3 regions of the Acinetobacter guillouiae genome follow, and region 3 is predicted to be linked to each of the others. Evidence: predicted binding sites of a transcription regulator. Region 3 holds the regulator's gene; each other region holds the start of a gene.
What was found. The regulator PhoB, encoded in region 3, activates phosphate uptake and scavenging genes when phosphate is short. The targets are predictions, from matches to a motif close to TGTCATNAANCTGTCATAA.
Positions count from the first base shown of each region.

Region 1: the regulator PhoB is predicted to act here: its motif matches at 6,953-6,971, upstream of AS4_RS04385 (inorganic phosphate transporter).
Region 2: the regulator PhoB is predicted to act here: its motif matches at 2,594-2,612, upstream of AS4_RS12500 (porin).

Region 1 is NZ_AP014630.1:941,415-952,623, forward strand. It holds gene AS4_RS04380 (YadA-like family protein) at 1-6,362, shown strand, start outside; gene AS4_RS04385 (inorganic phosphate transporter) at 7,017-8,639, shown strand; gene AS4_RS04390 (capsule assembly Wzi family protein) at 8,841-10,313, shown strand; gene AS4_RS04395 (GNAT family N-acetyltransferase) at 10,496-10,942, opposite strand; gene cysD (sulfate adenylyltransferase subunit CysD) at 11,090-11,209, shown strand, end outside.
Region 2 is NZ_AP014630.1:2,693,275-2,704,483, forward strand. It holds gene AS4_RS12480 (alpha/beta fold hydrolase) at 1-843, shown strand, start outside; gene AS4_RS12485 (NAD(P)-dependent oxidoreductase) at 853-1,725, shown strand; gene AS4_RS12490 (YARHG domain-containing protein) at 1,807-2,073, shown strand; gene AS4_RS12495 (HIT family protein) at 2,102-2,518, shown strand; gene AS4_RS12500 (porin) at 2,740-3,846, shown strand; gene AS4_RS12505 (DUF4256 domain-containing protein) at 4,188-4,751, opposite strand; gene AS4_RS12510 (leucine-rich repeat domain-containing protein) at 5,046-6,245, opposite strand; gene AS4_RS12515 (putative signal transducing protein) at 6,694-7,086, opposite strand; rRNA gene rrf (5S ribosomal RNA) at 7,465-7,579, opposite strand; rRNA gene AS4_RS12525 (23S ribosomal RNA) at 7,747-10,637, opposite strand; tRNA gene AS4_RS12530 (tRNA-Ala) at 10,975-11,050, opposite strand; tRNA gene AS4_RS12535 (tRNA-Ile) at 11,095-11,171, opposite strand.
Region 3 is NZ_AP014630.1:117,602-128,810, forward strand. It holds gene AS4_RS00485 (hypothetical protein) at 1-521, opposite strand, end outside; gene serB (phosphoserine phosphatase SerB) at 599-1,819, shown strand; gene aciT (ciprofloxacin tolerance protein AciT) at 2,250-2,564, shown strand; gene AS4_RS00500 (SCP2 sterol-binding domain-containing protein) at 2,781-3,260, shown strand; gene dtd (D-aminoacyl-tRNA deacylase) at 3,355-3,795, opposite strand; gene pncB (nicotinate phosphoribosyltransferase) at 4,075-5,301, shown strand; gene AS4_RS00515 (sulfurtransferase) at 5,394-6,242, shown strand; gene asd (archaetidylserine decarboxylase) at 6,239-7,090, shown strand; gene AS4_RS00525 (hypothetical protein) at 7,203-7,601, opposite strand; gene AS4_RS00530 (hypothetical protein) at 8,028-8,462, opposite strand; gene phoR (phosphate regulon sensor histidine kinase PhoR) at 8,487-9,845, opposite strand; gene phoB (phosphate regulon transcriptional regulator PhoB) at 9,871-10,581, opposite strand; gene AS4_RS00545 (TetR/AcrR family transcriptional regulator) at 10,855-11,209, opposite strand, start outside.

The DNA of each region.
Region 1 (11,209 bases), 820 kb from region 3:
CAACTCACAAAGCCATTGCTGATAGTCAAACCCATTATGTCAGTATCAATGATGGAGGTACTCAAGGGGGAAATTATAATAATGATGGAGCAACAGGTCTCAATGCGATCGCTGTAGGTGTAGGCGCTAAGGCGGTTGGTGAAAATGATATTGCTATCGGTTCTGGTGCACAAGCAATGGGTGGTCGTGCCGTGGTGATCGGCCTCAATGCGGGGAGTGGAAATATTTCCGATGGAGATGCCAATGTACTGATTGGTATGAACGCAGGTACAAACAATGATGGTCGTTGGAATACAAGTGTTGGATCAAACAGTGGGCATAACACCAAAGGACAAAGAAATACAGCTTTGGGTGACTATGCTGGTCGTGATGTTTCAGGAAATGGCAATATAGGATTGGGTGCGAGTGCAGGTGTAAAAGTTACGGGTGAAACTAATCTTGCTGCTGGTGCATCGGCTGGCGGTGATGTAGAGGGAAGTCATAACACTGCTTTGGGGCGAACATCAGGTGTTGATGTGATTGGTAACTCAAATACTGCGACTGGACTCGACTCCGGCAGTATGGTTAGAGGAAGCAGTAACTCAGCTTATGGTCAGTTGTCTGTTCGTAGTGTTACTGGTGATAGTAATGTGGCTATTGGTGTAAGTTCAGGTAGCAATATTTCAGGGAATTACAATGCTGCATTAGCCTATGGAGCAGGTAACAACAGTGTGGGAAGTGGTAACACTGCTTTAGGTTTTACAGCGGGTAGCGAAGTCAATGGTGATTCCAATAGTGCAGTAGGTGATTCAGCAGGACAAAGAGTTAGAGGGAACCAAAACACTGCTCAAGGTCGGGTGGCGGGCCAAGATATTTTTGGTCACCAAAATACAGCAGTAGGTGCAGGAGCTGGCTCTAGCGTGGGTACTAACACGAACGATAGTAATTATAACAGTGCTTTTGGTATCAATGCGGGTCGTAATGTCCAAGGTAATAGTAATATTGCTCTTGGTGATACAGCGGGTAATAAGGTTAAGGGTAGTCGTAATGTTGCCTTGGGGCGAGCAGCGGGTCAGGGACTAAACAATGTAGATGATGCCACCAGCTTAGGTAGTGGTGCAAAGGCCACTGTTAGTAATAGTGTTGCTTTAGGTGCAAATAGTGAAGCGATTCGTGATGTAAACAGTGAAGTTGCCTACGTGCCGCTAGGGACTAAAATTGCTGCAGTCAATGCGGCGGGTGGTGAAGTATCAGTGGGGACGGTTGGAAAAGAACGCCGTATTAGCAATGTTGCAGCAGCGAGCCAAGATACTGATGCAGTAAACCTATCCCAACTTAAAGCAGTTCAGGCTGCAACAACTACACATTATTTCAGTGTTAATGATGGTGGTACTCAAGGTAATAATTACAATAATGATGGTGCGACGGGTAAAAATGCTTTAGCTGTAGGCGTAGGAGCGAGTGCAACTGGTGAGAGTGCGATTGCTATTGGTCTAAATGCAGGCACTAACAATGATGGTGGCTGGAATACCAGTGTTGGATCGAACAGTGGACAACATACTAAAGGCGAAAAAAATACAGCTTTAGGTGTTGGCGCTGGTGGTAATGTCACGGGAAATAACAACACAGGATTGGGTTTTGATGCGGGTGGAACTGTTCGTGGTGATAGCAATCTTGCTGTGGGTGATTTTGCTGGAGCGAAGGTAAGAGGAAGTAGTAACACAGCTTTGGGTAAGATGTCGGGTTTTGAAGTAACTGGTAGCGCAAATACTGCGACTGGACAAGAGTCAGGCCGTAGGGTTAAGGGAAGTAGTAACTCAGCTTATGGTCAGATGTCTGGTCATAGTGTTACTGGCGATAGCAATGTAGCTATTGGTGATACTGCGGGTAATAACGTTACAGGTAACCGTAATGTCGCCTTGGGGCGGGCAGCGGGTCAAGGACTAAGCAATGTAGATGATGCAACCAGTCTAGGAAGTGGGGCAAAGGCAGCTGTTAGTAACAGTGTTGCTTTAGGTGCGAATAGTGAAGCGGTTCGTGATGTAAACAGTGAAGATGCTTATGTACCGTTAGGTAGAACGATTGTCGCAGCCAATGCAACGGGTGGTGAAGTATCAGTGGGGACGGTTGGAAAAGAACGCCGTATTAGCAATGTTGCAGCGGCGAGCCAAGATACTGATGCAGTAAACTTATCACAACTTAAAGCAGTTCAGGCTGCAACAACTACCCATTATTTTAGTGTCAACGATGGAGGTACCCAAGGCGGGAATTATAATAATGATGGAGCAACAGGTAAAAATGCTTTAGCTGTGGGCATCGGAGCTAAGGCGGCTGGTGAGAATGCGATTGCCATTGGTAATGTCACCAGCGATGCTGCAAATAGTATTGCGATTGGTAACAATAATTCCCTAAGTAATAGCGCAAATTCTAGTACTGCAATTGGGCACAATAATAATGTTACAGGTAATGAAGCTTTAGCTTTAGGTGCTAACAATACTGTAAAAGATTTCTCTGGTGTTGCAGTAGGCAGTTATAACAATGCCGAGGGGTATCGTTCTATTGCAGTCGGTGCGGAAAATAAAACTAAAGGTCAATGGTCTTCTGCATTTGGTGTTTGGAATATCGCAGAAGGAGAGCGAGCTACAGTTTTAGGTGCCAATAATACAATCCAAGGTCGTCGTGCTTTAGGTATGGGTGTCGCCAACGAGATTTCAAGTGCAAGTGAATATAGTTCAGCTGTTGGTGCATTTAATAAAATTACAGACAGTATGAAGTCCTTGACTGCGGGTTTTAGAAATACGGTTAGTGGTGGTGAGAAAAATAATGTTCTCGGGAACGAAAATACACTGAATAATGCCAAAAATACGACTGTATTAGGCAATAAAAACACGGTTGCTCAAGAGAATACTCAAGTCCTCGGTAATAATGTTACAACAACTCAAGCCAACAGTGTTGTCTTGGGGAATGAATCGACTGACCGTGCTGCAACTACTATAGATAAAGTGACGATTAATGGCGAGGATTATGCCTTTGCAGGTGTGGGTTCTGCTGCCAATGGCGTCGTCAGTGTGGGTAAAGTGGGTAGTGAACGTCAAATTATCAACGTTGCTGCAGGTGAAATTAGTGCAAGCAGTACAGATGCTGTCAACGGTTCACAGTTGTATGCGACAAACCAAGCAGTTGAAAAACTTTATGCTGGTGCAGGAGATACAACTCATTATGTCAGTGTCAATGATGGTGGTACAAAAGCGGGTAATTATAATAATGATGGTGCAACAGGTAAAAATGCTGTAGCAGTAGGCGTAGGAGCCAGTGCAACTGGTGAGAACGCGATTGCCATTGGTCTAAATGCAGGTATCAACAATGATGGTGGCTGGAATACTAGTGTTGGATCGAATAGTGGGAAAAATACCAAAGGTCAAAAAAATACAGCTTTAGGTGATGATGCAGGTCGTGATGTCACGGGAAATAACAACACTGGATTGGGGGTGAATGCGGGTGTAAACGTTGTTGGTGATAGTAACCTTGCTGTGGGTGACTCTGCTGGTGGTAATGTGGAGGGAAGTGGTAACACTGCTTTTGGTAAAATGTCGGGTATCAACGTGATTGGTACTGCAAATACTGCGACTGGCCAAGAAGCAGGTAGTAATGTCAAAGGGCGTAACAATTCAGCTTTTGGGGTGCAGTCAGGTACTAATGTCATTGGTGAGGGGAACACAGCCATGGGTATACACTCAGGCCGAAGTATTACAGGAAGCTATAATACTTCAGTGGGGTATGCAACAGGTGGTAGCGGAAAAGGTAGTTACAACAATTTTTTAGGCTATATGACAGGTCTATATTCTAAGGGGGATATGAATAGTGCAGTGGGGCCTTATGCAGGTCAGGAAGTTGTAGGTAATAAGAATACGGCTGAAGGTCATTCTGCGGGTAAAAACGTCAAGGGTGACAGTAATATTGCTCTCGGTGATTCGGCTGGTGAAAACGTTACAGGCAACCGTAATGTTGCTTTGGGTCGAGCAGCGGGTCAAGGGCTAAGCAATGTAGATGATGCGACCAGTCTAGGCAGTGGGGCTAAGGCTGCTGTTAGTAACAGTGTTGCTTTGGGTGCAAATAGTGAGGCGATCCGTGATGTAAACAGTGAAGTTGCTTATGTCCCACTAGGTACTACAATTGTTGCAGCCAATGCGGCGGGTGGTGAAGTATCAGTGGGGACGGTTGGAAAAGAACGCCGTATTAGCAATGTTGCAGCGGCAAGCCAAGATACTGATGCAGTAAACCTATCACAACTTAAAGCAGCTCAGGCTGCGGCTTCTACTCATTATTTCAGTGTTAATGATGAGGGTATTCAAGGTCTCAATTATAACAATGATGGTGCAACTGGGAAAAATGCTTTAGCTGTAGGTCGTGCTTTAGCGGGTGGTAAATCTTCAGTTGCTATTGGTGAAGGTGCATCTGCAAAAGCCGATTTTTCTACCGCAGTGGGCTTTTTGAATAATGTAGCTGGTAAAAACTCTACAGCGATTGGTGCGAGTAATAACGTTGCTCAAGATAATACTCAAGTCCTTGGCAATAATGTCACAACGACCCAAGCCAACAGTGTGGTCTTAGGTAACGCATCCACAGATCGTGTAGCAACTGTAGTAGATAAAGTCAGCATTAATGGCGAGGATTATGCCTTTGCTGGTGTAGGATCAACAGTCAATGGTGTCGTCAGTGTCGGTAAAGTCGGTGGTGAAAGACAAATCATCAATGTAGCTGCAGGTGAAATTAGTGCAAGCAGTACAGATGCTATTAACGGTTCACAATTACATGCCACAAACCAAGCGGTTGAAAAACTTTATGCTGGTGCAGGGGATACGACTCATTATGTGAGTATCAATGATGCTGGTAACAAAGCGGGTAATTATAACAATGATGGTGCAAGTGGAGCACTTGCTGTAGCGGTAGGCGTTGGTGCGAGTGCAAAAGGAGATGGCGCTACTGCGCTTGGCCTTAATTCATCTGCCAAGAGTAAAGATGCTGTTGCGATTGGAACGGATACACGTGCCGAGCTGGAAGGTAGTGTTGCTCTTGGTAAAGGCTCAGTTGCTAATACTGCGGCGGGTATCGCAGGCTTTGATCCATTGACAGGTTTTGGTTCTAGCAATACAGGGAGTACATGGCGAAGTAGTGCAGCTGCATTTTCTGTGGGAGATGTCTCAAGGGGGATCACTCGTCAAATTACTGGTGTAGCAGCGGGTACTGCAGATACCGACGCGGTCAATGTTGCACAATTAAAGGCTGCAATGTCTAAAGCTAATGAAGCTAAGGGTTCTACAGAAACTGTAAGTGCAGGTAAAAATACTGAAGTAACCAAAACCACTAAGGCTGATGGCTCAACTGATTATCAAGTTGCAACCAAAGATGATGTCAGTTTTGATTCGGTCACGGTGGGTAATATTAAGGCTGATTCACAAAACAATACCATCAGTGGTTTGGCTGACGGTAAGGTGAGTGCCGATTCTGATCAGGCCATTAATGGTAGTCAATTACATGACACCGCTGAAAGCGTCGCAAATGCATTGGGCGGAAATGCAAAAGTTAATCCAGATGGAACGATCAAAACCAGTAATATTGGAAATACAGGTAAAGACAATGTGCATGATGCAATTGCTTCAATACATGGACAGGTTGCCGGTGCTAAAACCAGCGTGTCTGCAGGTAAGAACACTGTTGTAAACAGTAGTACCAATGTAGATGGTTCAAATAACTATCAAGTGGCTTTAGCAGAGGATATTCAGTTAAATTCTGTTACTGCGAATCAAGTCACAGCAAAGCAAGTGACAGCGAATAAGGTCAATGTGGGTAAAGTCACGATTGATGGGACAACAAATAAAGTCAGTGGTTTAGCAAATGGTGAAATTACCTCAAGCTCTACGGATGCCATTAACGGTTCACAATTACACCAAACCAATAGCAGTGTGGCGCAACATTTAGGTGGTGGTTCAACACTGAACAAAGATGGTTCGATTGGCGCACCTACCTATAATGTCGCTGGGGGAACTTTCCATAATGTAGGGGATGCCTTGGGTGCTATAGATACTCGGGTAAGTAATCTGGAACAAGCTTTCTATGACACCAATAAAAACATGGATGACTTGCGTAACGATACTTATGCAGGTATCGCAGGTGCGATGGCGGTAGGTAACTTACCACAACCCACTGAAGCGGGTATGAGTATGGTTAGTGCGGGTGTCTCGGGTTACCGAGGTGAAACTGCAGTGGCAATCGGGGTGAGTGCGATTACTGACAGTAATAAGATCGTCTGGAAAATGGGTGCTTCTGCCGACAGTCGTAGCAATATTGGTGGTGCAGTATCTATGGGCTATCAGTGGAAATAATTTTAATTAGACACAAGTATTCAATTTACATTCAGAATTAGCTTTCGAGATGATCTTAAGTCAAAAACTCAGTGTTTACAGAACGCTGAGTTTTTTATTCAAACTAGAAATTGAAAAGTGAATGATTGCTTAATCTGTTAGAGCAAGCTGTTAAAAAGTGTGTGAAAAATTACTTGGATGATCTCTTTATTTTTTCACACATTATTTGTCTAACACATGCAATTCAAGACGATTTTTTGATCAGGCAGAGTACTTTAGTGAAAGGAAAATTGTTGGCGTTAAACTTGCATAGATTCAGTAAACGGGATTTATTGGAAAATATTTAAAAATAAAGTTAAAAGCATGTTTGTTTTTTCATCAATTTGTCATAAATTTCATGAAAAATGGTAATGCCAAATGATGAATAACTTAAATTGGTCTGAAATATTACAAATATTATTTCAGTCTGAAATATAATATTTTGCTTAAGTTATATTGAATTTATCAGTGTAAGATACTAATTATAAATAATAAAAATATTAATTTTGTCGCTTATGTAGCGAAATACTGAGGTGAAATAATTATAAATTTCACTTCATATGACCTCTATTTGTCATATAATTGTCACAATTTAATTGAACAATAAGCGCATTCTAATATTCGCTAACTTTCTGCATGAATTCGAATTTACCTCCCGTCTCAGATTCTGCACAATCGTCTCAAGCTGCTAAATCGACGAATGTACATGTACCTACACCGAAATTTTTTATGCCGGTGTTTCTGACGATTATCATTGCTACCTTGATTTATATTGGGGTGCAAGTTAGTGCAGATTTAGCACATGTTCCACCGTTAAGCCTTTATTCAGTGATTCTTTTAGCGACAGCGTTATTTATCGCTTTGGGTTTTGAGTTTGTAAATGGTTTTCATGATACAGCCAATGCTGTAGCAACCGTGATCTATACCAATGCATTGCCTGCACCTGTAGCCGTGATGTGGGCAGGCTTTTGTAACTTCCTTGGGGTAATGGTTGCCAGTGGCGCAGTTGCGTATGGAATTATTGCCTTACTTCCTGTTGAACTGATCATGAATGTAGGCAGTGGCGCTGGTTTTGCTATGGTTTTTGCCATGCTGATTGCGGCGATTCTGTGGAATTTAGGCACTTGGTTCTTAGGTATTCCGGCATCAAGCTCTCACACTTTGATTGGCTCAATTTTGGGTGTAGGCATCATGAACTACATTTTGCACGCTTCAACGGGTGCAAGTGGTGTAGACATGGATCAAGTGCTTAAAGTGGGTAAAGCATTACTGTTTTCTCCTTTGATTGGTTTTGCATTTGCAGCAATTGTCTTTTTGATTGTTAAAAAAATATTTAAAAAACAACTTGAGTTGTTCCAACCCCCTGAAGGCAATAAACCACCACCACCTTTGATTCGTGCGATTCTGATTTTCACCTGTACCGGTGTAAGCTTTGCACATGGTTCAAATGACGGGCAAAAAGGTATGGGTTTAATCATGCTGATTTTGATTGGTATTGTGCCTTTGGCTTATTCGTTGAATAGAGGATTAGACCAACAGCATTTACAGTCATTCTCACAATTGTCTGGTCAAACTGCAACGGCAATTTATGCACAGCATGCTGATATTCCAGATGAACAAGCGCGTGTAACCATTACTAAATTTATCCAAACCAAAGAAATGAATCCCGAAGTTGTTCCTGCGTTGGCCAGTTTGACTGATCATTTAGGCGAGCGTGTTGGTAAATTTGGTGATCTCAAAGATATCCCAGAAGCTGAAGTATCTTCATTACGCAATGATATGTACTTAAGCACCACGGCTTTTAAACGCTTAGATAAAGCGGATCAACTTCCAAAAATGGATGAAGCTCAAGGCAAAGTGGTAAAAGAATATCGCAAAAACTTAGATTCTTTCCTTCAATATATTCCAAACTGGGTAAAAGTTGCTGTGGCATTGGCACTGGGTTTAGGAACAATGGTGGGTTGGAAACGTATTGTGGTTACTGTGGGCGAGCGTATTGGTAAACATCATATGACCTATGGTCAAGGGATGTCTGCTGAACTTGTGGCAATGTCGACAATCGCTGCTGCAGATGGTTTTGGTTTACCCGTTTCAACGACTCATGTACTCAACAGTGCGGTTGCGGGAACCATGGTTGCCAATAAAACTGGATTGAATTTTGCAACAGTCAAAACGATTCTTTCTGCATGGATTTTTACCTTACCTGCAACGATTTGTTTATCAGGTGGTTTATTCTGGCTATTTTTAAAAGTATTTTAATTTAAAAGCTAGAGATGGCGATTATGTTAAAAGCTGAATGATCGTTATTATCTGAATTTAAAAGAAAATGAGTGCACTTTGGTGCACTTTTTTTTATTTGGATAATGGAATTTTAAAATATGAATAACACAATTTCACCATTGAAAAAAACTTATAAAAAAATTAAGGTGTGGTTGTAAATCAAACTTGAGAAAAATGAGCATGTATTTAAGAAAATCACTTTGTGCTGCTGTATTACTTGGAATGTCTTTACCTGTATTTGCACAGGGAATCGTATTAAATAATGAAGATCTTCGCACAGATTTGAACTGGTTAAATCAGCAAGGTGTGATTCAAATCAGTACATCGACTTGGCCAATGAGTGGGGATGAAATTCAACGTGCCTTATCTCAAGCAAAAGTTTTAAACAATACCCAACAAAAAGTTATTGATTCAATTCAAAATGCACTAAAAGCAGATAATCAAACCGCAAAATTAGGTTTGTTTGCTGAAACTGATCAAAAAAATATTCCTCAAGCTTTTGGGGATAGTGCAAAAGCACAGTATGTGGGTTCATTAGAATTTAATGCAGGCGGTGAAAACTGGGATGCAAAGCTTCGTGTTAATGGTGAAAAAGATCCGCAAATTGATAACGGCCAAGATGTCAATGTGGAAGGTTCATACATTGCAGGAAAACTATGGAATCAGTGGGTTATTGCGGGTCAAATCCCAACATATTGGGGGCCAGGACATGATGGTAGTTTGATTCGTGGTGATGCCAGCCGTCCAGTTTATGGTTTTACTGTACAACGTGCTGAACAAAAGGCTTTTGAATCTAAATGGTTATCTTGGATTGGTCCTTGGCAATATCAAGCATTTGCTGGACAGTTAAATGATTATACGGCTGTACCTGATGCACGTTTAATGGGATTGCGCTTAACTGCACAACCTTTACCTTATTTAGAAATTGGTGCATCACGTGCTTTCCAAATTGATGGGGAAGGTCAACCAGGAAGTGCAAAAGCTTATTGGAATGCTTTTATTGGAAAAGACAATGAGTGTGCAGATAGCACCTGTACGGGGGTGGGTAATCCATCCAACCAGCTTGCTGGATTTGATGCGCGTTTAAATCTTCAATCTTTGCTGAATGTTCCGATGAGTTTTTATGGGCAATATATTGGGGAAGATGAAGCGGGTTTACTACCCTCTAAAAAAATGTATTTAGCTGGTGCTGACTATTCCTCAAGTTTTAAAAATTTGCCGTACCAGCTTTATGTTGAATGGGCGAATACAGAAACAAATGGTGATCCATTAGGTGTTTCTTATAGTCATCATGTTTATAAAGATGGTTATTACCAACAAGGTTTCCCATTGGGGCATGCAATGGGTGGTGATGGTGAAATGATTTCTGTCGGTGGTGATATTCGCTTTGATGTGATGAATCGTTTATCTGGTCGTGCAATCTATGCCAAAGTCAACCAATCTGCTGCTCTCTTTGGTGATAAGCAAATCAACTTAGCCTTCCCAGAAAAAGACAAAATTAAAGCATTAGATTTAACTTGGACACATTATATTAAACCGACTATGCCATTAAAAATTAATGGCTGGGTGAGTGATTCTGATGTACATGGCAATGATGCAGGTGCTTCTGTAGGAATTGAAATTCCTTTAGATAAAGCATTATTCGGCCATTAAGCCCTGAGTTGTCGGGCTGTATATATCTAATTTTAAGCATATACAGTTTGATAAGTTGGGACTAAGCTAAAATCGCTTCTTTAAATTCTAGAAGCGATTTTTAGTTTTAAATTGTTGGTTGAGCTATTTGATATGCAGATCTTCAATTTTTTTAAAGGCTGACTTGAAAAAGGTGAGCTTTTTTATGCTAATGCTTTTTTATATTGGATAAATCCTGTTTTACTCGCAATACGATCATAAAGGTGTTGGGCGCTAATATTGGATTCTTGAGTGAGCCAATAAACACGGTCAAACTTTGTTGCGCAGACCTGATAACAATGCTCAATTAATTGTCGTGCTAAACCTCGATTCCTAAAAGCTTCATCCACAAATAAATCTTGTAGATAACAATAGGGTAAATCTGTCCACATGCTCATATGTGCAATCAAATGTACAAAGCCAACCACCTGACCATTTACTTTGATGGCAAAACCAAACATATCAGCTTGTTCAGGATTTGTGATTCGCTTCCATGATAATCTTATTTGTTCGTCACTGAGTTGTGATTTATAAAATGTTAAATAGCCGCGCCAAAGTGGAAGCCATTGCTCAAAATCAATCTGTTCTAGCGCAATAATTTGTGTGGTCATGCCGATCTCTTGTTGTTGCTTATGATGTTTTTATATATGAATATAAAAAAACAAGCAAAAGGGTTGAGGTGTAAATCACTATAATGAATATAAATTTTAATATGTGTAATAAGTACACGTTTTTGTGAGCTGGTGCTGTCAATGCCTATATCTGAGGAAAGACTTACTCATCTAAAACAGCTTGAAGCTGAGAGTATTCATATCATCCGTGAAGTTGCTGCTGAGTTTGAAAATCCAGTGATGCTTTACTCAATCGGGAAAGACTCA
Region 2 (11,209 bases), 2.1 Mb from region 3:
AAATATTTTACCGAACAAGGCTATGATGTGTATTTATTGGACTGGGGGAAACTCAGTTATCAGGATCGCAACTTAAACTTTTTATACTTTATTGATGAAGCTATACCACTTTGCATTAATAAAATCCGAGAACATGCTCAAAGTGAGCAAATTTCATTACATGGCTGGAGTATGGCCGGTATTTTTGTATTACTTTACACAGCATTACGCCAACCTAATTATGTTAAAAACTTAATTATCCTAGCCAGCCCAATTGACAGTTATGCATCGGGTGGCATCGGTAAACTTTATCAAAAAATAAATAATCTGATTATAAAGAATCAAAAACTGAAAGATACTTTATATAAAGGTGGTTTACCGAAAAAACTGATCCATACCCCGGGCTTACTCAATGCCATTGGTTTTAAGATTTTAGATCCAAAAGGCTGGTATGAAGGTCATAAACAGTTGTTGCTAAATTTAGACGACAAGGAGCTGTTGCATGAACACGCTACCCTTGGAAATTTTTTAAATCACATGGTGGATTACCCCGGTGGTGTCAATCAAGACATGTTATTTAATGTTTGGTTGCAAAATCCACTGAAAAATGGGGCAATTCAGCTCAGTAACCACAAAATTGAACTTCGCAATATCGACTGTTCACTGATGATTGGGGCTGGAAAAAATGATCAAATGGTCACCGCAGATGCAGTTAAGCCTTTAAGCGAATTGACAAAGAGTAGTGATGTCACGTTTACTCTTATTCCTGGGGGACATTTAGGGCTAATGTCTAGTCAAAAAAGTGCGGATGAATTTTGGCCTACACTGTCCAGATGGTTAGAACAAAGATCGACAAAAATTTAAGAGATAGATATGAAGACTACAGTTGCATTTATTGGTTTAGGCGCAATGGGCTATCGTATGGCAGCACATTTACCCAAACATTTTGATACCGTATATGTGTGGAATCGAAATTTTGCAAAGGCTAAGCAACATGCAACTGAGTTTGGTACTCAAGCTGTCGAACTCGATCAAGCGGTACAAGCTGATATTATTTTTTCATGTTTACCAACCAGCCAAGATATTGATGATTTAATCCAAGATTTAAAAATCAAAAATGGCGCGATTTGGGTCGATTGTACCAGTGGTGTACCTGATGCTGCGCGTAGACAGTCTGAGTATCTTCTCAAAAATAATATTCACTTCTTAGATGCACCTGTAAGTGGTCAAACCATTGGTGCTGAGAATGCAACGCTGACCTTTATGGTCGGCGGTTCGGCAGAAGCATTTCAAATTGCCCTACCTGCAATGCAAGCGATGGGTAAATTAATTAAACATGTCGGTGACTCAGGCGCAGGCTTTGCAGTAAAAGCTGTAAATAATATGATGATGGCGGTTCATTTATGTGCGGCCGCTGAAGGATTTACCACGCTGAAAGCACATGGGGTAGATTTAAATGAAGCACTTGATTGTATCAATGCATCTAGTGGTAAAAGTGGTGTGACTGAAACTGCACTACCGCAACGCATCCTCAATCGCAGCTTTCCACTGACCTTTGCTTTACCACTCTTGGCAAAAGATACAGGTATTGCCATTGATTTAGTTCGTGATGCAAGATTATCAGCACCTATTCTTGGTTTAACACAAAGCTTAATTACCACCGCCAATAGTCTTTCAGAGCCTGATAGCGATTTTTCTACCGCCGTAAAAATGTATGAATCATGGAGCAAAATTACATTAGATTAATTTTTCGTCATTGAATAATCACAACTAAACCTTATAATCACATTAAGTGACATGTAAATATGTCAATTTCGAGGTCGTATCATGAATAAATATGTAATTGCTACACTTTCTAGTTTATCTATTTTAGTCGCTAGTCACGCTTTTGCTGATAACACCCAAGAATGTAAAAAATTGCAAGATGATTACAATGTCATTTATGCATCAAAAGGATTCTGTTTTAAAGATCCTGAAGCAAAAGCAAAATATAATAATGACAATTGTTATACAAGTAAGCCTAAATTTTCTGAAAAAGAGCAGCAAAAACTTGACTCTATCAAGGAACGTCAGAAAGAATTGAACTGTAAATAATCACATTCACACCTTCAAGGAAATAAACATGGCTTATGATGATCAGAATATATTTGCACGAATTTTACGTGGTGAACTTCCTGCAATTAAAGTTTATGAAGATGATCATGTGCTTGCATTTATGGATATCATGCCGCAAGCCGATGGGCATACCCTGATTATTCCGAAGACGCCAGCAGTGACATTGCTCGACTTAGATCCTGAAATTGCAGCTTATACAATCAAGATTGTGCAAAAAATAGCGCAAGCAATTGAAACAGCTTTGGATACTCAAGGTATTGTATTGATGCAACTTTCTGGAGCTGCTGCTGGACAAACTGTACCTCATGTACACTTTCATTTGATTCCGAGCTCGGTGCATGAATTAGGTCGTCATGCTATTCAAATGGGCGATCAAGAAAAAATTAAAGGGTTTGCTGAAAAAATTAAGACTGCACTGGCTTAATTAAAAAACTTTTTAGAATCAATGGGGCTAATCAAGCCTCATTTTTTTATTTAAATTACACAAATGTTAAATTCGCGTCATTAAATTGTCATTTTTTCTTCACTGATATGTAACAAAGTTTACAGATACTGCATGCAAGTTAGTAAGTAGTGCACAAACCCACACTTACTGAATAAAAAAAGTAACTGCAAACCCATTGAACATGTTTTGGAGAAATCTCAATGAAAAAAGTGCTACTCGCTGCAGCAATCGCCACCCTTAGCATAAGCGCAGCTCAAGCAGCGCCAACATTGTATGGTAAATTCAACGTAACTTTAGATCAAATTGATAAGAATGGCTTTAAAGACGAAAGCGTAACTAAAGTAAACTCTAACGCTTCTCGTATTGGTGTTAAAGGCGAAGAGAAATTAACAGATAAATTGTCTGCTGTTTACTTGGCAGAATGGCAAATCAGTGCTGATGGTGATGGCGATGCTTTCACCAACCGTAACCGTTTCGTGGGGATTAAATCAGACGGTATCGCAACGTTAAAAGTTGGTCAGTTTGATTCATATTTCAAAAATGCTGCTGGCAACAACCAAGATATCTTCAACGATCACAACGAACTCGATATGACTGCGATTTTAGTTGGTGAAGATCGTTTAAAAAACGTGATCGGTTTTGAAACAGATAAAAAATTATTGGCTGGTTTAGCTTTCAACATCATGTTTCAGCAAGGTGAAGAATCATCTGCTTTAAAAAATGATGCTAAAGGTCAAAAAGGTAGCCGTGATAGTTTCGGTGATGGTATCTCTACATCACTTACTTATGACAACAAAGACTACGGTTTTGCTGCTGCTGTTGCAGGTAACTTCGGTGTTGCATCTAAATATAATGCATATAACTCTGAATTAGGTAGTAACACAATCTACTCTGACGCAATCCGTGTTACAGGTTCTGTAGACTTGAAACCTGCGGGTCTTGATGGCTTAGTATTTGGTGCATTATGGCAAACTGCTAAACCGTCTGATGATACTGTTGCAACCACTTCTGGTACTACAGTAACATCGTTCAAAGGCTTGAAAGAAAATGCTTATGGCATCACTGCTGCATATGCAATTCCTTCTACACCGATTAAGCTAAAAGCTGAATATATTTCTGCAACGACAGAACTAGATGGCCGTGATGATCGTAAACAAGACCTTTACGGGATTGGCGCGGATTACAACATCAACAAGCAAGCTCGCTTCTACGGTGTTGTTGGTCAACAAAAGCGTGATTGGTCAACTACATCTACACCAGAGAAAAAGAAAACTGTTATTGGTTTAGGTATGGAATATAACTTCTAATCCGAACCTTTAATAAAAAACGGCAAGTGATCTTGCCGTTTTTTTTCGACTCAATTATTCAAAAGCTCATTTTATAAAATACATATCCATTAGCTGAGTAACCATCATATAAATTTAGCGCTCTTATAAATAACGCACGTATCGTTTCATCATCCATGACAGATCTATCATTTAGCAACATGAATTTCATCGTTGGATAGGCATACAGCTCCCCAAACCAAAACTGAAAATCATTAATTTAAATATCAGTATGTAGGATATAACAAGAGTTATATCTAAACACCAAAAATACAAACAAGCTCGACAGAATCTTAGGATTCCACGCTGTCAATTTTTAACAATTAAAGTTTGATATAGGTTCGAAACCCACGACTTGCATAATATGAGGCAGCACTATTATGATAGGTAAATGTACGCCCATAACGCTGATCACAAAAGATCGCCCCACCTTGCTGACGTAATATCGTTGGTGTTTCGACCCAGCTGGATGTTTTTAAGTCAAAATTGAATATTTGCTGTAGAGCATAATACTGTTGTTCCGTCATTAGTGCTAAGGCATGCTTATTTACCCAGTCGATCACCGTATCTTCAGGAGGATGATCCTTGCGACTGAGTAATGCATCTCGGTCATAACACAGACTACGCCTTCCTTTTGGCGACTCAATTGCACAATCAAAAAAATACACACCTTCTGTGTTCGGTAAAACAACCACATCTGGCTCGCCGCCAGTCATTTCCATTTGTTGTAAAGCCCATAACTTTTCAGGACAAAGCAAAAGTTGTTTTTGGACAAAATCCCAGCTCATTTGTGCATGTCGTTCTGTATGCTGCTGAAAACGCTGTGCTAAGGTTTTTAATAGGTTTTCAATTTGCAATGGACTCAGTTTTTCTTGCTGTTTTATCATTTATTTTACTGCCTAATTTTAAGCCTTTACTAACATAACATTATCCACCAAGTGCAACCAAATCCGCTTTTTGGGCATACTGAAGTGGATTGATTAAATAGTCTGGCACGGATAATTCAATGGAGTTCTCTGCATATGCAATTCTTTCTACACCGATCCAACTAAAAGCTGAATATATTTTTGCAACGACAGAAAAATCGTCGTGGCGATCGTAAGTTACGGGATATAGCTTCTAATCTTAATTTTAAAAAATGGCAAGAAATCTTGCCGTTTTTTACTTAACAACAGAATATTTTAAAAATCTCGTATTTCATCAAACCAAGCATTCACTGTTTCTTGATCTATATCGAATGTTGAAGCTTCAACCAGTTGCAGTACAGCAAGACCAGTATCTTCTCTTTCAACAGTTTCAATATTGGGCAATGTATTAATTATCTCAACAAGTTCAATAATTGCACCTTTCACATCTTGTTTTGTCTTCGCCTTGGAGATTTCTTTTAAAGCAGATTTATATGCTTTGATCGCAATTTTTGCATTATTGCTTTCCCAGTTTTCAAATGGAATTCCATATTCAGTGGTAAACCATATTGAACTCCTCAGTTTAGACACCGACGAATAATCCAATTGTTTTTCTTTAACTAAATGCTTTAATTCAGCATTTAACCTTTTCCCTGTTTTTTCATCAATATTCCATCCAATGAAGGACTTTAAGTTTTCCCAAGTATTTAAAGCTGGAAAGCCTTCCAAATTTACGGCATAGCGTATTCCAATACGTTCAAGTTGCTGAAGTTGTTTTAGACTTGCTGTATTGGTTATATTCCCAGTTAAGTTTAGATTTTTTAAATTAGGAAACTGTAATAAGCTTTCACAATCAAAAGCTTGACCTAAAGGTTTAACAGTTAAATCTAACGAAGTTATAGCCGTTAAATTTTTCATAACAGGAAGATGGTATGCCGTTACCATTGGATCTTTGCTTGTCGTTGGCTCTATTCTCATATGGGGATATGCTGCTGTGGTAATAATTTCAAAATGCTCAATATGACCAGCCAAATGAAGCGAATATACCCCCTTCTTATTCTCACCATCAGCATGATTTAAAACTAATGTGATTGGATGTTGATCTGCTTTAATTGAAAAGTTATGAATTTGAGCATGACTTAAATCTAGACAAATTGCTTGCGTAGGTCGCCAAGAAAAATCTTCTATTACTCTTTTCTTCGACCATTCAGTAAAACCTTGATCATTTCCCCAATAATAAAAAAATCTTGGCCAATCTCCATAAGGATGTAAATGCGCATTTTGTTGACCATGTGGCGTATAAAAAGTATTAAAAGCATCCCAATTGATTACAGCATTTTCTTCAACAAGAACATCAAACTTTTTCTTGTCCATGCCGATTCGACCAATTGAGAAGCTTCCTTGCCCAGCAGGAATTTTTATCTGATGGCTATTTGTACCTGTTAAAGAAACATAAATGGGAGTATTTCTATCCATGTTGATCCATTATTTTTAAATTGTACGATTCAGCTTTCAGCAAATATTAATTACTTATACTTGTACAAATAAGCATATAAACTCAACACAGAATATATCAAGCTTAAAGCTTAGCCTTTGTTTCATTTTAGCAAAATATGAACATATTAGATTTAGCTCTATATTTCAACTTTCCCAACTTAGATACTTAGATGATCTAAATGACCTTGATGATCTATTTTGACCACAATCAGTTGATGGATTAGAAATCCCAATTTTTTCTAAGCAATCATCACCTAATTCTTCAATATGAAAATCCACATAGTCTTTGACTATCCCTTCAACTTCAAAATCCTGTTGAATGATGCGTTGGTTTTGTTAATCAAATTTTACGATATTTTCTAGTAAGTAATTTATTTGATCTAAAGTTTGCTTATTTAAAATATCTTGCCGACTTTCCAATAGAGCTCTAACACCAAAAATGTTGGCACTGTCTACACTTCGTTCCATTTTTATAAAAAAAGAGCGGAAAACCAAGCAATAGAAAAACCAAATAAGCGGGACGTTTTCCTTCGGTATATGGCTGTATATCGCGACTACCACAATGAGGGCAACTTTCGCTTGCTCCAAACTGTTGTTCTAATTCTTGGCTAAAATCTTGGGCAAGTAATGCTTTAGCCTCTTCTGCATAGCTTTCAGGAACTAACAGTCGCACACCACCCAAAGCATTGGAGTAAAGCCAATCCATATTAATAGTATGTTCATTTTCAATACGTGCTGGAATTTCAGCTGCTTCTAATTGCGTTTTGGCAATCTGAGCCTCGTAAGGAAATGAATATGTTTCAGCGACCACCCATTGCATAAGAACACCTAACAGAAATAAAAATGGATTTTAAGCTCAATCCATTTAACTGTATATTGCATAAATTTATTCAGTTGATGCTTCCATTTTTCAAGTTATGACGAAGGAAAGAAAATTTCATAAGAATAAGGAAATATGTTGAAGTATAGCTAGGTTTTAAAGCAGTGCATTTTATCTATTTCCGTTAAATGTCATTCTTCTTTCTATTCTGCCTAAACAACCAATAACTATAGTTAGTCTTAACTCTATCCTACTTTGCTATATTTTGATGAGGAAGTGAAACAGCAAAATTTATATCTTATTCTTACTATTTATTTTTTTTCCGCACATAAAAAAACACCCCGCTCTCGTTAGAGATCGGGGTGTTTTAGATTTAAAAGCTGGCGATGACTTACTCTCACATGGGTAACCCCACACTACCATCAGCGCTAAGAGGTTTCACTTCTGAGTTCGGGAAGGGATCAGGTGGTTCACTCTTGCTATTGTCGCCAGCAAACTGTTATGGACTTGTTCGGGTCTTATTTAAATGCCTTACTTCGTACCAAATGAGTTTAACAGAACATTTGAGTTGGGTATTGTAACTAGCTTTACAACTAAATCAAGTATGTTTGATCTTTTATGAATCAAATGATGCTTCGTATACAACTGCTTGGGTGTTGTATAGTCAAGCCTCACGAGCAATTAGTATTGGTCAGCTTCATGCGTCACCGCACTTCCACATCCAACCTATCAACGTCGTAGTCTTCAACGGCTCTTTAGAGGACATAAAGTCCTAGGGAAATCTTATCTTGAGGTAGGCTTCCCGCTTAGATGCTTTCAGCGGTTATCCCTTCCGAACATAGCTACCCGGCGATGCGACTGGCGTCACAACCGGTACACCAGAGGTTCGTCCACTCTGGTCCTCTCGTACTAGGAGCAGATCCTCTCAAATTTCCAACGCCCACGGTAGATAGGGACCGAACTGTCTCACGACGTTCTAAACCCAGCTCGCGTACCTCTTTAAATGGCGAACAGCCATACCCTTGGGACCTGCTTCAGCCCCAGGATGAGATGAGCCGACATCGAGGTGCCAAACACCGCCGTCGATATGAACTCTTGGGCGGTATCAGCCTGTTATCCCCAGAGTACCTTTTATCCGTTGAGCGATGGCCCTTCCATACAGAACCACCGGATCACTAAGACCTACTTTCGTACCTGCTCGACTTGTGGGTCTCGCAGTTAAGCGCGCTTTTGCCTTTATACTCTACGCGTGATTTCCGACCACGCTGAGCGCACCTTCGTACTCCTCCGTTACTCTTTAGGAGGAGACCGCCCCAGTCAAACTACCCACCAGACATGGTCCTCGTCCCGGATAACGGGACAGAGTTAGAACCTCAATATTACCAGGGTGGTATTTCAAGGATGGCTCCATAGCAACTGGCGTCACTACTTCAAAGCCTCCCACCTATCCTACACAAGTAAGATCAAAGTTCAATGTCAAGCTGCAGTAAAGGTTCACGGGGTCTTTCCGTCTAGCCGCGGGTACACCGCATCTTCACGGCGATTTCGATTTCACTGAGCCTCTGCTGGAGACAGCGCCCCCATCATTATGCCATTCGTGCAGGTCGGAACTTACCCGACAAGGAATTTCGCTACCTTAGGACCGTTATAGTTACGGCCGCCGTTTACTGGGGCTTCGATCAAGAGCTTCGCTTACGCTAACCCCATCAATTAACCTTCCAGCACCGGGCAGGCATCACACCCTATACGTCCACTTTCGTGTTTGCAGAGTGCTATGTTTTTAATAAACAGTTGCAGGGGCCTGGTTTCTGTGGCTGCCAATAGCTCAAGGAGCAAGTCCTATCACCGTCAGCAGCGTACCTTCTCCCGAAGTTACGGTACCATTTTGCCTAGTTCCTTCAGCAGAGTTCTCTCAAGCGCTTTGGTCTACTCGACCTGACCACCTGTGTCGGTTTAGGGTACGATTCCTGTGTAACTGAAGCTTAGAGACTTTTCCTGGAAGCATAGTATCAGCCACTTCGCTAGTAAACTAGCTTGCTATCAGCTCTCAGCATAGAGCACCCCGGATTTGCCTAAGATGCATGCCTACTGCCTTTCACCTGGACAACCAACGCCAGGCTGACTTAACTTTCTCCGTCCTCTCATCGCATTACACAGAAGTATTGGAATATTAACCAATTTCCCATCGACTACGCCTCTCGGCCTCGCCTTAGGGGTCGACTCACCCAGCCCCGATTAACGTTGGACTGGAACCCTTGGTCTTTCAGCGAACGGGTTTTTCACCCGTTTTGTCGTTACTCACGTCAGCATTCGCACTTCTGATACCTCCAGCATACTTCTCAATACACCTTCATCGGCTTACAGAACGCTCCCCTACCACGTATACATAGTATACATCCGCAGCTTCGGCATATAGTTTTAGCCCCGTTACATCTTCCGCGCAGGCCGACTCGACTAGTGAGCTATTACGCTTTCTTTAAAGGGTGGCTGCTTCTAAGCCAACCTCCTAGCTGTCTATGCCTTCCCACATCGTTTCCCACTTAACTATAATTTGGGGGCCTTAGCTGGCGGTCTGGATTGTTTTCCTCTTGACTACGGACGTTAGCACCCGCAGTCTGTCTCCCGGATAGTACTCATAGGTATTCGGAGTTTGCATCGGTTTGGTAAGTCGGGATGACCCCCTAGCCGAAACAGTGCTCTACCCCCTATGGTATTCGTCCGAGGCGCTACCTAAATAGCTTTCGGGGAGAACCAGCTATCACCGAGTTTGATTAGCCTTTCACCCCTATCCACAAGTCATCCCCTGGCTTTTCAACGACAGTGGGTTCGGTCCTCCAGTTAGTGTTACCCAACCTTCAACCTGCTCATGGATAGATCACCCGGTTTCGGGTCTATACCCAGCAACTAAACGCCCTATTAAGACTCGATTTCTCTACGGCTCCCCTATGCGGTTAACCTTGCTACTGAATATAAGTCGCTGACCCATTATACAAAAGGTACGCAGTCACCAAACAAGTTGGCTCCCACTGCTTGTATGCATGCGGTTTCAGGATCTATTTCACTCCCCTCACAGGGGTTCTTTTCGCCTTTCCCTCACGGTACTGGTTCACTATCGGTCAGTCAGGAGTATTTAGCCTTGGAGGATGGTCCCCCCATATTCAGACAAGGTTTCACGTGCCTCGCCCTACTCGTCATCATTATATGTGCCCTTTCGTGTACGGGACTATCACCCTCTACGGTAGCACTTCCCAGAGCTTTCCGCTAAAACACATATAACTTAATGGGCTGATCCCCGTTCGCTCGCCGCTACTGAGGGAATCTCAATTGATTTCTTTTCCTAAGGGTACTGAGATGTTTCACTTCCCCTCGTTCGCCTCGCATGACTATGTATTCATCATGCGATACCTACCTTATGGTAAGTGGGTTTCCCCATTCAGAAATCTCCGGATCACAGGATATTTGCCGCCTCCCCGAAGCTTATCGCAGGCTATTACGTCTTTCATCGCCTCTGACTGCCAAGGCATCCACCACATGCACTTAATTACTTGACTATACAACCCCAAACAGTCGTTAATCCCTACAAGGAGGATCAACAATGTGAACTTAATCACTTCTATTTGTTGCCTGTGAACTTAATCACCATACAGCTTCAATTTAATTCATATACCAAAACGCTTGATTCAGTTTTATCGCTAGTGCTCATTTCATTCAATATTAACAATTACTTGCTAACATCAACTAAAACGAGTTTAAACAATTATTTCAACTCAAATATATTCTGTTAATGATTCACTACCGCCTCGTCAGCGAGTAGTTAACTGTGATAAATCACAGAACTTAATAAGCTATCTGCTTACTAAGTTCTGTAATCACTTAGTCTTTATATAGTGGTGGAGACTAACGGAGTCGAACCGTTGACCTCCTGCGTGCAAAGCAGGCGCTCTACCAACTAAGCTAAGTCCCCAGCTTAAGATCTTAATATATCTGCTCTTCTGTGTTCAGTAGACTTGGTGGGTCTGACAAGACTTGAACTTGTGACCCCACGCTTATCAAGCGTGTGCTCTAACCAACTGAGCTACAGACCCTCAGATACATCAATGAAGAACAACTTGTTGTGGATTCT
Region 3 (11,209 bases):
TGTTTTAAGCGGGCTTCATTGTTGATGCGAGCCAAAAATTCACTGCGCGTTGGGCGAGCGATGGCACGGTAGGCCAACCATAAAAAGGTATGAATTAATAATGACACTAAAATAGCCAGCCATTGGGTCCGTAAAATTTCACCAATACTTGGCTTGATCAAGGTAATTTCAATTGTGCCGACTTTTTTCTCGTTCTGTAATGCATCACGAACAAAAACTTCACCTTGACGAGTTTTTGCCATACCACTGGTTGCCAGCACTTGTTTTTTAGCATCCAGTATTCGAATCGAAGCCACGCTTGGATTGGTCGCATAGCGATTTGCCAACAGCGCCAATGACACCGTATTTGCGGGTTCGAGTTCAGATAGGCTGTCCGTGACCAATTGGCTGGTCATGAGTTGGCCTTGGCTGGCACGGTTTTCATTTAACTGATGTGTTGTTGCAACTACCAATAAAAAGGTATGAAATGCAAAACTTACAATAAGTAGGCTAGCAAATAGCCCTTGTCTTGGCGCATTCAACGTAAACTTCCAAAGCAAAAAATTTCGATTTCGATTATGATTCTTCCAATTGTTGTAGCTCAGACCCGAGTCAATTCATGCGAGAAATCATTCTTATTTCATTTTTAGGACCTGACCAACCCAATCAGTTTACTCGATTAATGCAAGTGTTGTCCGTACATTCTTTGCAAATATTAGATGTAGGACAGGCGGTCATCCATAATCAATTGACTTTAGGTATTGTAGTGTCGTCAAACGATCAAACTGCAACAGCTTTAGCCATGAAAGACATCCTTATTTTAGCACATGATATTGGTTTAACCGTTCGTTTTAAGCCGATTTCAGGCGCAGAATATGACCAATGGGTGAGTGAAGGTGGGCGCACACGTTATATCGTGACCGCTTTAGCACCAGAGCTCACAGCCGAACATCTACAAGCGGTAACCAATATTGTTTCAAGTCAAGGTTTTAACATTGAAACAGTGACGCGCTTGTCGGGTCGTCCCGAACGTAATGGACACCAAGATGGGCTGAAACGTTCATGTGTTCAATTCGGTTTGAGTGGGCAAATGCTGGATGCACAGGCGATGCGTGCCGCATGTTTACGGCTTTCTGCTGAATTAAATATTGATGTCGCGGTGCAGGAAGACAATGCCTATCGCCGTAATCGTCGCTTAGTCTGCTTCGACATGGACTCGACTTTGATTGAGCAAGAAGTGATTGACGAACTTGCTAAAGAAGCAGGGGTGGGCGATAAAGTCGCTGAAATCACTGAACGTGCAATGCAAGGGGAGTTGGATTTTCAACAAAGTTTCCGTGCACGCGTTGCGTTACTTAAAGGCCTTGATGCCACAGTATTGCCTCAAATTGCTGAACGACTAACCGTGACAGAAGGTGCCGAGCGGTTAATCTCGACACTGAAATCATTGGGTTATAAAACTGCGATTTTATCTGGTGGTTTTCAGTACTTTGCTGAATCTCTACAAGAAAAATTGGGCATTGATGAAGTGCATGCCAATATCCTCGATGTTGAAAATGGTGTCGTGACAGGTGAGGTTAAAGGCCATATCGTTGATGGAGCGCGCAAGGCGTATCTCTTGACTGAATTGGCTGGGAAAATGGGGATTTCACCTGAGCAAGCGATTGCGGTTGGAGATGGTGCAAACGATTTGCCGATGCTTTCAATTGCCGGGCTCGGAGTCGCATTCCGTGCGAAACCTGTGGTTCGTCAAAATGCCAATCAAGCCATTTCAAGTGTAGGTCTAGATGGTGTGCTTTATCTTTTAGGCGTGCATGATAAAGATTTGTCCCGTGCTTAAATGACATGGGTTATATTGCAGAATCATGACAAATAGCGACTTTAAGTCGCTATTTTTTATTTGAAAATGAATCACTTTGCTGCCATTCGCGCTCAATAAAACAGCTTGATAAAAATATTCGTTTTAGAACTTAAAAAAAGTTTTTCAGGGATTAAAAGCTGTGTGTATTTTTTTGTAATGACACTGCATGATTGATGGTAATTAGATTGTGAGAAAAACAGGATTCTTAAAAAATGTAATGACAAATGAATGTTGCGACAAAGTGTGTCGTTTAAGCAGAAAACAGCGCTTTCCTTCTCTTAAAAACTATACATAATGCAAAGCATAAGCTTCTATAAGGTGATTTAAGAAAAATTATAAAGCTTGAAATTGTTGTGAAACACCTATTTAAACGGTTTTTTTATAAGGCATCATTTTGACGGAGGTTGTTATGGTATCAACAACATTTGCAACATTGATTGGATTCGGTCTAATTGCTGCAGCGTTGGCTACCGTGTTCTTTTCCCCTTATCGTCATTGGTTAGGGTTTATGTTTGCAGGCATGATCTTCTGGGGCACCTTGGAAGCAATGCGTTATAGTGTACAGAACATCTTTGATATTTCGGTCGCATATAGCTATTTAACCGCGATTATGTTGGCGATGTCAGCATTGATTGCTCTTTTATTGCGTGAAGACAGTCGTGCACAAAAAGCATTGGCAAATCGCCAATATATTGAACATACCCCAGTCTATGAAGATGAATAAGTTTTGAGTGAAAACTTCAGTCAATATGAACGCTAAGATAACAATAGTGACTTTAATTACACGAAAAAAATCAATTTAGACATTCCAAGGTATATCATAATGGTATACCTTTTTTTCAGTTTATACTTTGCTCTGAAAGCCATGTCTACGCAATGACAAGTTATGTTAGGATGAGCAAATTCGAATCTAATTTAAAAAACAACAGGCTTAAATGTCATGAAACTTTCTGCAATTCCAGTTGTGAAGTTACCAATCGTTGATGCAAGTACAGATCCACTGGATTTGCTTGTATTGGGTTTAGCACTTCGTATGAAACAATTGGCTCGTACCAGTCCAAAATTTATTGAATTGACCCATGACCGTCAGTTCCGTATTCAGATTGGTACCGACTTGGGCGTGGCACGCCAAATCATTGTGAACAATGGTCAAATTGATACAGTTTCAGGTGCTGAACAAAAAGCTGATTTTGTTTTACAGTTTGCTGACAGTGAGCAAGGTGTAAAAACTTTGGTAAAAGGCGATCCAACGGCTTTTATGACGGGTATGCAAAACGGCAGTATCAAAATGGAAGGCGATTTCAGTTTGTTGGTCTGGTTTAACCAAGTGGCTAAACTGATTCCACCAAAAGTTCCAAAACCAGTAAAAGACAAAATTAAATTGGCACGCCAATTCTTAAAAGAGAAGATTGGACGCTAAGCGAATCGAAAATCTTAAAAAGCCCGATCAGATCGGGCTTTTTAAGATTTAAACATTGGTATTAAGATCAATGTTTTGATTATTCAGCTTTTAATTATTCAACTTCTAAGTTAAAGGTCACAGGCCCATCATTGACCAAATGCACTTTCATATCCGCTGCGAAAATACCTGTCTCAACATTTTTAAATTGTGATCGAGCATAATCAACCAATTGTTGATACAGTGCCTGAGCTTCAGCGGGCGGCATGGCTGGTCCAAAGTCTGGACGCAAGCCTTTTTGCGTTTGTGCCATTAAGGTGAATTGAGAAACCAATAAAATCCCACCATTGGCTTGGCTGACATTCCAGCCCATTTTGCCTTGTTCGTCATCAAAGAAACGATATTTCAAAATTTTATCAATTAATTTTTGACCTTTTTCAAAATTGTCTTCCTTCGCTAAGCCGAGAAAAACCAAAATTCCTTTTTGAATTTCTCCAGTAGTTTCACCATCAACAACGACTTTGGCTTCTAACACTCTTTGTAATAATGCGCGCATATAAACAATAAGACTAAAATACGATAACGCTATTCTAACAGGGAAAACCCAGTAAGTTGATGAGAGTAAGCCATTGATGAAAAGTTGAAGCTAATGATAAGTTTTTGAATAAAAATAGAATTTATAAAATTATCATATGGGCAGATAAATTGAAAAAATAATTCTGCTGAGATTTATGTTGAGCTTAACTGAAAATATAGTTCATCACTTATAAATGATTACGTTATCTCAGCGAAAAATATGCTTTAATAAAAACAGCATAGCGAAATTAAAATAGATATGGCGCCAATCATCCAATCCTTGCTCGATACAGATTTATATAAATTTACCATGTTACAAGTGGTGCTACATAAATTTCCTCAAACGCACAGTGTGTATCATTTTCGCTGTCGTAATCTAGATGCTACGGTTTATCCCCTGACGGATATTCTGGATGATTTGAACGAGCAGCTCGATCATCTCTGCTTACTCAAATTCCAAGAAGATGAATTGCAATATTTACGCAGTATGCGTTTTATCAAAAGTGATTTTGTCGACTATTTAGAATTATTCCAACTCAAACGCCGTTTTATTAAAGCGGGTATTGATGAACAAGGCCGTTTAGACATTTGGGTTGAAGGCCCAATGGTTCAGGCGATGATGTTTGAAATTTTTGTTCTGGCGATTGTCAATGAACTCTATTTTAGCCGGATTCGTAATGATGACATTTATGTTGAAGGTGAACGCCGTCTACAAGCCAAAGTTGAATTATTAAAGAAATTTGAACAGCAACAAGGCACTCAAGCTCCGCCATTTTTAGTCTCAGATTTTGGTACTCGTCGTCGTTATAGTCTAGATTGGCAAAGACATGTGATCCAGACTTTCCATGCAGCTGTACCCAATGTGTTTAGAGGTACCAGTAATGTCCTTTTGGCAAAGGAATTAAATATTCATCCAATTGGTACCATGGCGCATGAGTTTCTACAAGCATTCCAAGCGCTAGATGTCCGTTTAAGAGATTTTCAAAAAGCAGCTTTAGAAACCTGGGTACAAGAGTATCGTGGTGATCTGGGCATTGCCTTGACCGATGTGGTCGGTATGGATGCATTCTTACAAGATTTTGATTTGTATTTTGCCAAGTTATTCGATGGTTTACGTCATGACAGTGGTGACCCATTTGAATGGGGCGATAAAGCTTATCAACACTACCGAAAACTGAAAATTGATACCAAAACCAAGATGCTAACCTTTAGTGATGGATTAGACATTGAGCGTGCGTGGGCGTTATATCAATACTTTAAAGATCGTTTTCAAGTCAGTTTTGGTATTGGTACCAATTTGACCAATGATATGGGGCAAACGCCACTCAATATTGTGTTAAAACTGGTGGAGTGTAATGGTCAATCTGTGGCGAAAATTTCAGATAGTCCCGGAAAAACCATGACGGATAACGATACTTTCTTGGCTTACTTACGACAGGTCTTTGAAATACCTGAAGTTGTCGAAGCAGTGAAAATTGATATCTGAATTTTTGCTAAAAGAATGTGAAAAATCAGCATATTGGTAAAAAACACTGTGCTAAGATCATTTGTGCTCAAGGTCTTAAAATAGAAAAACGTATGACTACACCAGCCTTTAACTTCGAATTACTCATAGAAGCAGAACAACTTGTGCCATTTTTAGGGCATGACAAAATTCGTATTGTCGATCTAAGTCGTAGCTCTGTGTATGATCAATTACATATTCCACATGCATTACATGTTAAACCACAACTGTTGGTTCGACAGGAAGAACAAGCTTCAGGGTTATTGCCCGATGAGGACGGTTTAAAAGCGCTGATTGAGTATTTAAACATCTCTCCAGAACATCATGTCGTGGTCTACGATGATGAAGGCGGTGCTTGGGCTGGGCGTTTGATCTGGAACTTACATTGCCTTGGTTTTTATAATACCAGCTTACTCAATGGCGGAATTCATGCATGGTTAGCAGCAGGCTATCCGACTTCGGCTGAAGCAGAAAGTTTTAGCAAAGTTGAACCCTTAGTTACCGTCAATTTACAACATCTTGATCAACACCGAATTGAATATGCCAAACTGTTGCAAAAGGTTGAACAGCAAGCGATTCAAGTTTGGGATTGTCGAACTTCAGAAGAATATACCGGACAGCGTTTAGCAGCGCGACGCGGCGGTCACATTCCAAGTGCACAACATTTTGAATGGAGTACTGCAATTAATCGTCAAAATCATTTAAAATTGCATCCTCTAGAACGCACGCAACAACGTCTAGAACAATTAGGCTTTCAATTTGACCAGCCTGTGGTGGTGTATTGTCAGTCACATCATCGTTCTGGTCTGGCTTATATCTTGGGTCGGTTATTGGATTGGAATATTCAAGCCTATGATGGTGCGTGGAGCGAGTGGGGCAATCGCCTCGATAGTCCAATTATTACTGGAGAATCACCTGCGTGAGTCTTACATCAACGTTAAAAAAACAAATTTTTATCCAAGCACAAAAAGTCATTCCGCAACAGCAACTCAGCCGTGTTGTTGGTAAAGTTGCAGCCAGTGAAAATCCAATTGTTAAAAATTTAGCGATTCAAGCATTTAAAGCACAGTATGGGATAGACCTTTCTATTGCTGAGCAAAGTGATGCTTTAAAATATAAATCATTCAATGAATTTTTTACCCGGGCCTTAAAAGACGGTGTTCGAGAAATTGACACAGATCAGACCAGTATTGTCTCTCCAGCAGATGGTGCAATTTCTCAGTTGGGTAAAATTAAAGATGGTGATGTATTTCAGGCCAAAGGCCAAAGTTTTTCTGTAGACAAACTGATTGGCGATCCACAATTGGCTGCACCATTTATCAATGGTGAATTTGCCACGGTTTATTTGTCACCACGTGATTATCACCGTGTCCATATGCCATTTGCAGGAACGTTGACAGAAACCTTGTATATCCCTGGTGAGTTATTTTCTGTAAACCAGACTACAGCAGAGAATATTCCAGGTTTATTTGCGCGTAATGAGCGTATGGTATGTTTGTTTGATACCGAATTAGGACGTATGGCGGTTGTTCTAGTGGGTGCAATGATCGTTGCAGGAATTGAAACTGTGGCGACTGGTAAAGTAAAACCAACAGGGCGTTTAGAGTTAAACCAGCATGATTTGGCCTTAGAAAAGGGTGCTGAACTTGGACGTTTTTATTTAGGTTCAACCGCAGTTGTATTGTTTGAACAGAATAAAATCACTTGGGATGAACAGTTTAAAGCCAATTCTATTGTGGTGATGGGTGAAGCTTTAGGGCATAAAATATAATTGAGATCAATGGATCATTATATTTTTCAAATGGTTGATTGAGATTGACTCTGTATCACTTTGAGTAACAGAGTCAAGCTCACAAAGCCGAATAAGATTTGATGTAAGCCTGTTATAAGCGGTTCTTTTCAGCCTTAAAAGAAACCACTTTCCATTCAGAGACTCGTCCGTCTTGTCCAAATTTAATCTTCCATTCCTTCCACCAGACATTGGAATAACTACACATATATTGGATCACAACACCTTGATCCATGCCTTGTCCACATTGTTCGGTTGTTATTCCCATATCGGAACGTATCCAATAAAAAAATAATTGCCCTCCATCCTTATCAACGCCAGTCCTATAAGGCTTTCCCCATACTGGTCCGTATTTTCCTTCACGATTGGTATTCATCATCTCATTTGCGGTTTTACCTGTTAGATCGTTATAAGAGAGTTTTGCTATGGTCGTAGCACACCCACTCAGTAATAATCCTAAAACAGCTGCAATAGAAAATTTATATTTATTCATTGTAATGTCCATTTTTTGGTGTGTTGATATTTATGAATAGTTTTTTATAAAAATAACTGATGATAAAATAATGCTTAAAATCAGATATATTTCTCAATATATTTCACTAATGTGACTTGGTCAACATTAATATAAGTAAGCTTTATTTTTATAATCTAAAGTCATTTATTCAGCTTGATCTCGAATTTTATTATGAAGATATACAGCACACGTCTGAGTATGAATTTTCGTTATGGCATAAGTGCTTTTTGAGGAAAACGATTTTAAAAGTTGAATATCGTTTTTTAGTATTAATTTCCAAGATATTTTGATTGCATCAAAACATTTTTCACAATGGTAAATACACAAGCAGTGCGAGCTATTTGGCGGTTCTTTTTATGTAATAGCAACCCAATAAAAGTGTCTGGTTAAACCCAGAATATATTTTTAGATCAATCCCGATGCATTGAAATAAGACAGCTTTAAAGCCTGTGCATCTGCTAGGGCATTGTGTGGGTTTTCAGAGGGGACATGGGTTTCAATTGGGTCTTGCATCCATAATTGCATGGTCAGCGGAGGTGTTCGGATACATTTCCCCGCAGAAAGTACCAGACTACGGGTAAACAAGGCAAAGTCTTCTGGCCAATCTGCCACAATTTCAAGACTAGAATATTGAGATAAATAAAACTGTAAGCGACTTTGAAATTGCGCTAAGGAAATCGGTTCTTGATTTAAACGAGGCATGACATGGTCTTTAACCCAAGTAATGGGGTCAGCGCATGCTAAAACTTCATAAAAATGTTGATTATTTTCGTCAACCAATGCCAGTGAAATTAATTCACCACCAAAGCCATTAAACTCACAATCTAAAAATAGTTTCATCAGAATTAATCAAAAAATCAAATATTAACCTGCAAAATCAAGGCGCTCTTTGGGGAAAACCACTCTAAAAATAGACCCCTGATTTTCTTTAGAATCAATTTCTAAATATGCATTATGTTGCATTAAAACATGCTTCACAATGGCAAGCCCTAAACCTGTTCCACCCGTTTGACGGCTTCGTGCACTATCTACACGATAAAAGCGTTCGGTTAAACGTGGAATATGTTTTGGGTCAATTCCGATCCCGGTATCTTCAACAGTGAAATAACCATGTTCACTGTCATCATGCCAGCCGATTGTAACAGTGCCACCTTTAGGGGTGTATTTAATCGCATTGGTGATTAAATTACTAAACGCACTGGCAAGCTCTGCATCAGAACCAATTAAGTCACAATGACTGTCGATATCTAAATTTAAAGTATGTCCATAATCGACATTGTAGGCTTGTGCATCATCAAAAAGCTGATTCATCAAATTCGGCATATCGATGATTTGATTTTTTGCGATCTGTTTATTGCCTTCCAAACGTGAAAGCAAGAGTAAGTCATTGACTAAGGCATTCATACGACGTGTTTGCGATTGCATCTGTTCAAAAGCACGTTTCCAGCGCGGATTTAAATCTTCTTGGTCGGTAAAGGTTTCGATATAACCACTGAGTACCGTCAGCGGGGTACGAAGTTCATGTGAAATATTGTCGACAAAGTCTTTGCGCATCTGTTCCAGATTATGTACACGTGTGACATCGTAAGCGACGAGCAAACGGCTTTCACTACCAAAACGTGTCAGTTTAATCTGTACATAATGCTCTTCATAAACCGAAGATTTTATTTTAATGCCATCTGGAGATTGGTCGATATTATTAAAATATTCAATAAAGCTCGGTTGGCGGATAATGGTCAAGATATTACGACCACGATCTAGCGGTTGAATGCCCAACAGTCTTTCCGCAGCAGGATTCCACCATTCAATTTGATGTAATTCATCCGTTAAAACCACAGCTTCGGCTAAAGCAATCAGTGAGGATTGCGCACGATCAATCAATCCGACCATTTCAGCTTGAACAACCCGTTCTTGGCGTTGTGCACGATAAACATTAAAAAGCAGCGCACCCCAAATACCTTCTAGATTGGGCGGAGAATCATAAGGACGATTCGAAATCCACTCATTGACCAAGTATAAAGAGCGTAATTGAAATAGAAAAAAAACAGCAAAACCGATGGAAATACAAATCCAAAAATACCCTATCCCTAAACCAATAAATCCGCCAATGATGAGTAAAAAACCAAGCAGGCGTAAATCTTGTTTTGCAAATTCCCACAAGCTACTGTAACGGAATTTTTTATGTTCTCGTGCAAGATCTGGGACGGGGTAGGGTTCATACATAGAAATTTATTTACCTTGAGAATGCTTAACCTAAAGCAACATCTGCACGGGTAGAGAAGCGATAACCCGTTCCACGCACAGTTTGTACGTAGCGATCAGCACCATAAGGTTCAAGCACTTTACGTAAGCGGCGGATGTGTACGTCTATGGTACGGTCTTCAATATACACGTTACCACCCCAGACCTGATCAAGTAACTGGGCACGTGTATAAGCACGTTCAGGATGTGTCATAAAGAATGCCAATAGGCGGTATTCTGTTGGACCCATTTCTAAAATATTATCACTAAAACTGACACGTTGGCTCACTGGATCAAGTATTAATCCATTGGCATCAATGGTTTTTTCACCACTGAGTGCATTGGCACGACGAAGGACAGCTTTGATACGCGAAACCAATTCACGAGTAGAGAATGGTTTGGTCATATAGTCGTCTGCACCAGCATCAAGGCCTTGAACTTTATGATCTTCTTCGCCACGTGCTGTCAACATGATGACTGGAATTTCTGCCAAATTTTCATCACGTTTTAAGCGACGACATAAGTCTACACCGCTCACACCGCCAGGCATCATCCAATCGAGTAAAATCAAAGATGGTCGTTGGTCAACAATCATTTGATGGGCTTGTTTTGCATCTTCAGCTTGCAGGCATTGAAAACCTGCCATATCCAATGAGGTATGAATCATTTCTCGAATCGGAAGTTCGTCATCGACGATTAATATATAGTCATCTTTCACAACGCAATATCCTATGTATGAACGGTGTACCGTCTTTTATTTATGACAGGCTTATTACAAAGATTAATTATGACAGTATCATTGCAAAAAGAAGATGTTGACGAATTTTTGCAAAAAAATGTGACAAATAATCGTCGATATGATGAATAATCCATGACATTTTTAAATAAATGTTCCATTTTGAGAAAAGAAATTTATTTAAACTGAACATAAAAATCTGCTATTTGATAGTTTTGTGACGATTTTATGACAGGATTGTTCAGGCTAAAAAGCTTATTTAGATGAAAATGAATCAATCAGCGATACAAATACAATTTCACATGCTGAGACAATTTCTTCAAGCGATTGTTTAAACCCACCCATGACCCAGCGAACCGCAATTTGAGTTACATAGCCATTTAAACCTGTGGCAACCAAGGAAATTTCTTGTTCACTGCGTTCAATATGCGGCATCATCAGGGTGACAAAGGAGTGAATTAATCGGTCAAAACGGCCCATCGTTTCATGGATCGTGGCATGATTATGCAGTTCTTGAACCAGCATGGCATCGATATAAATAATACGCGCCACACGTGGATCATTTTTTAACATGGTAAAGATTGCAGTTAAGCCACCTCGGATCATATTT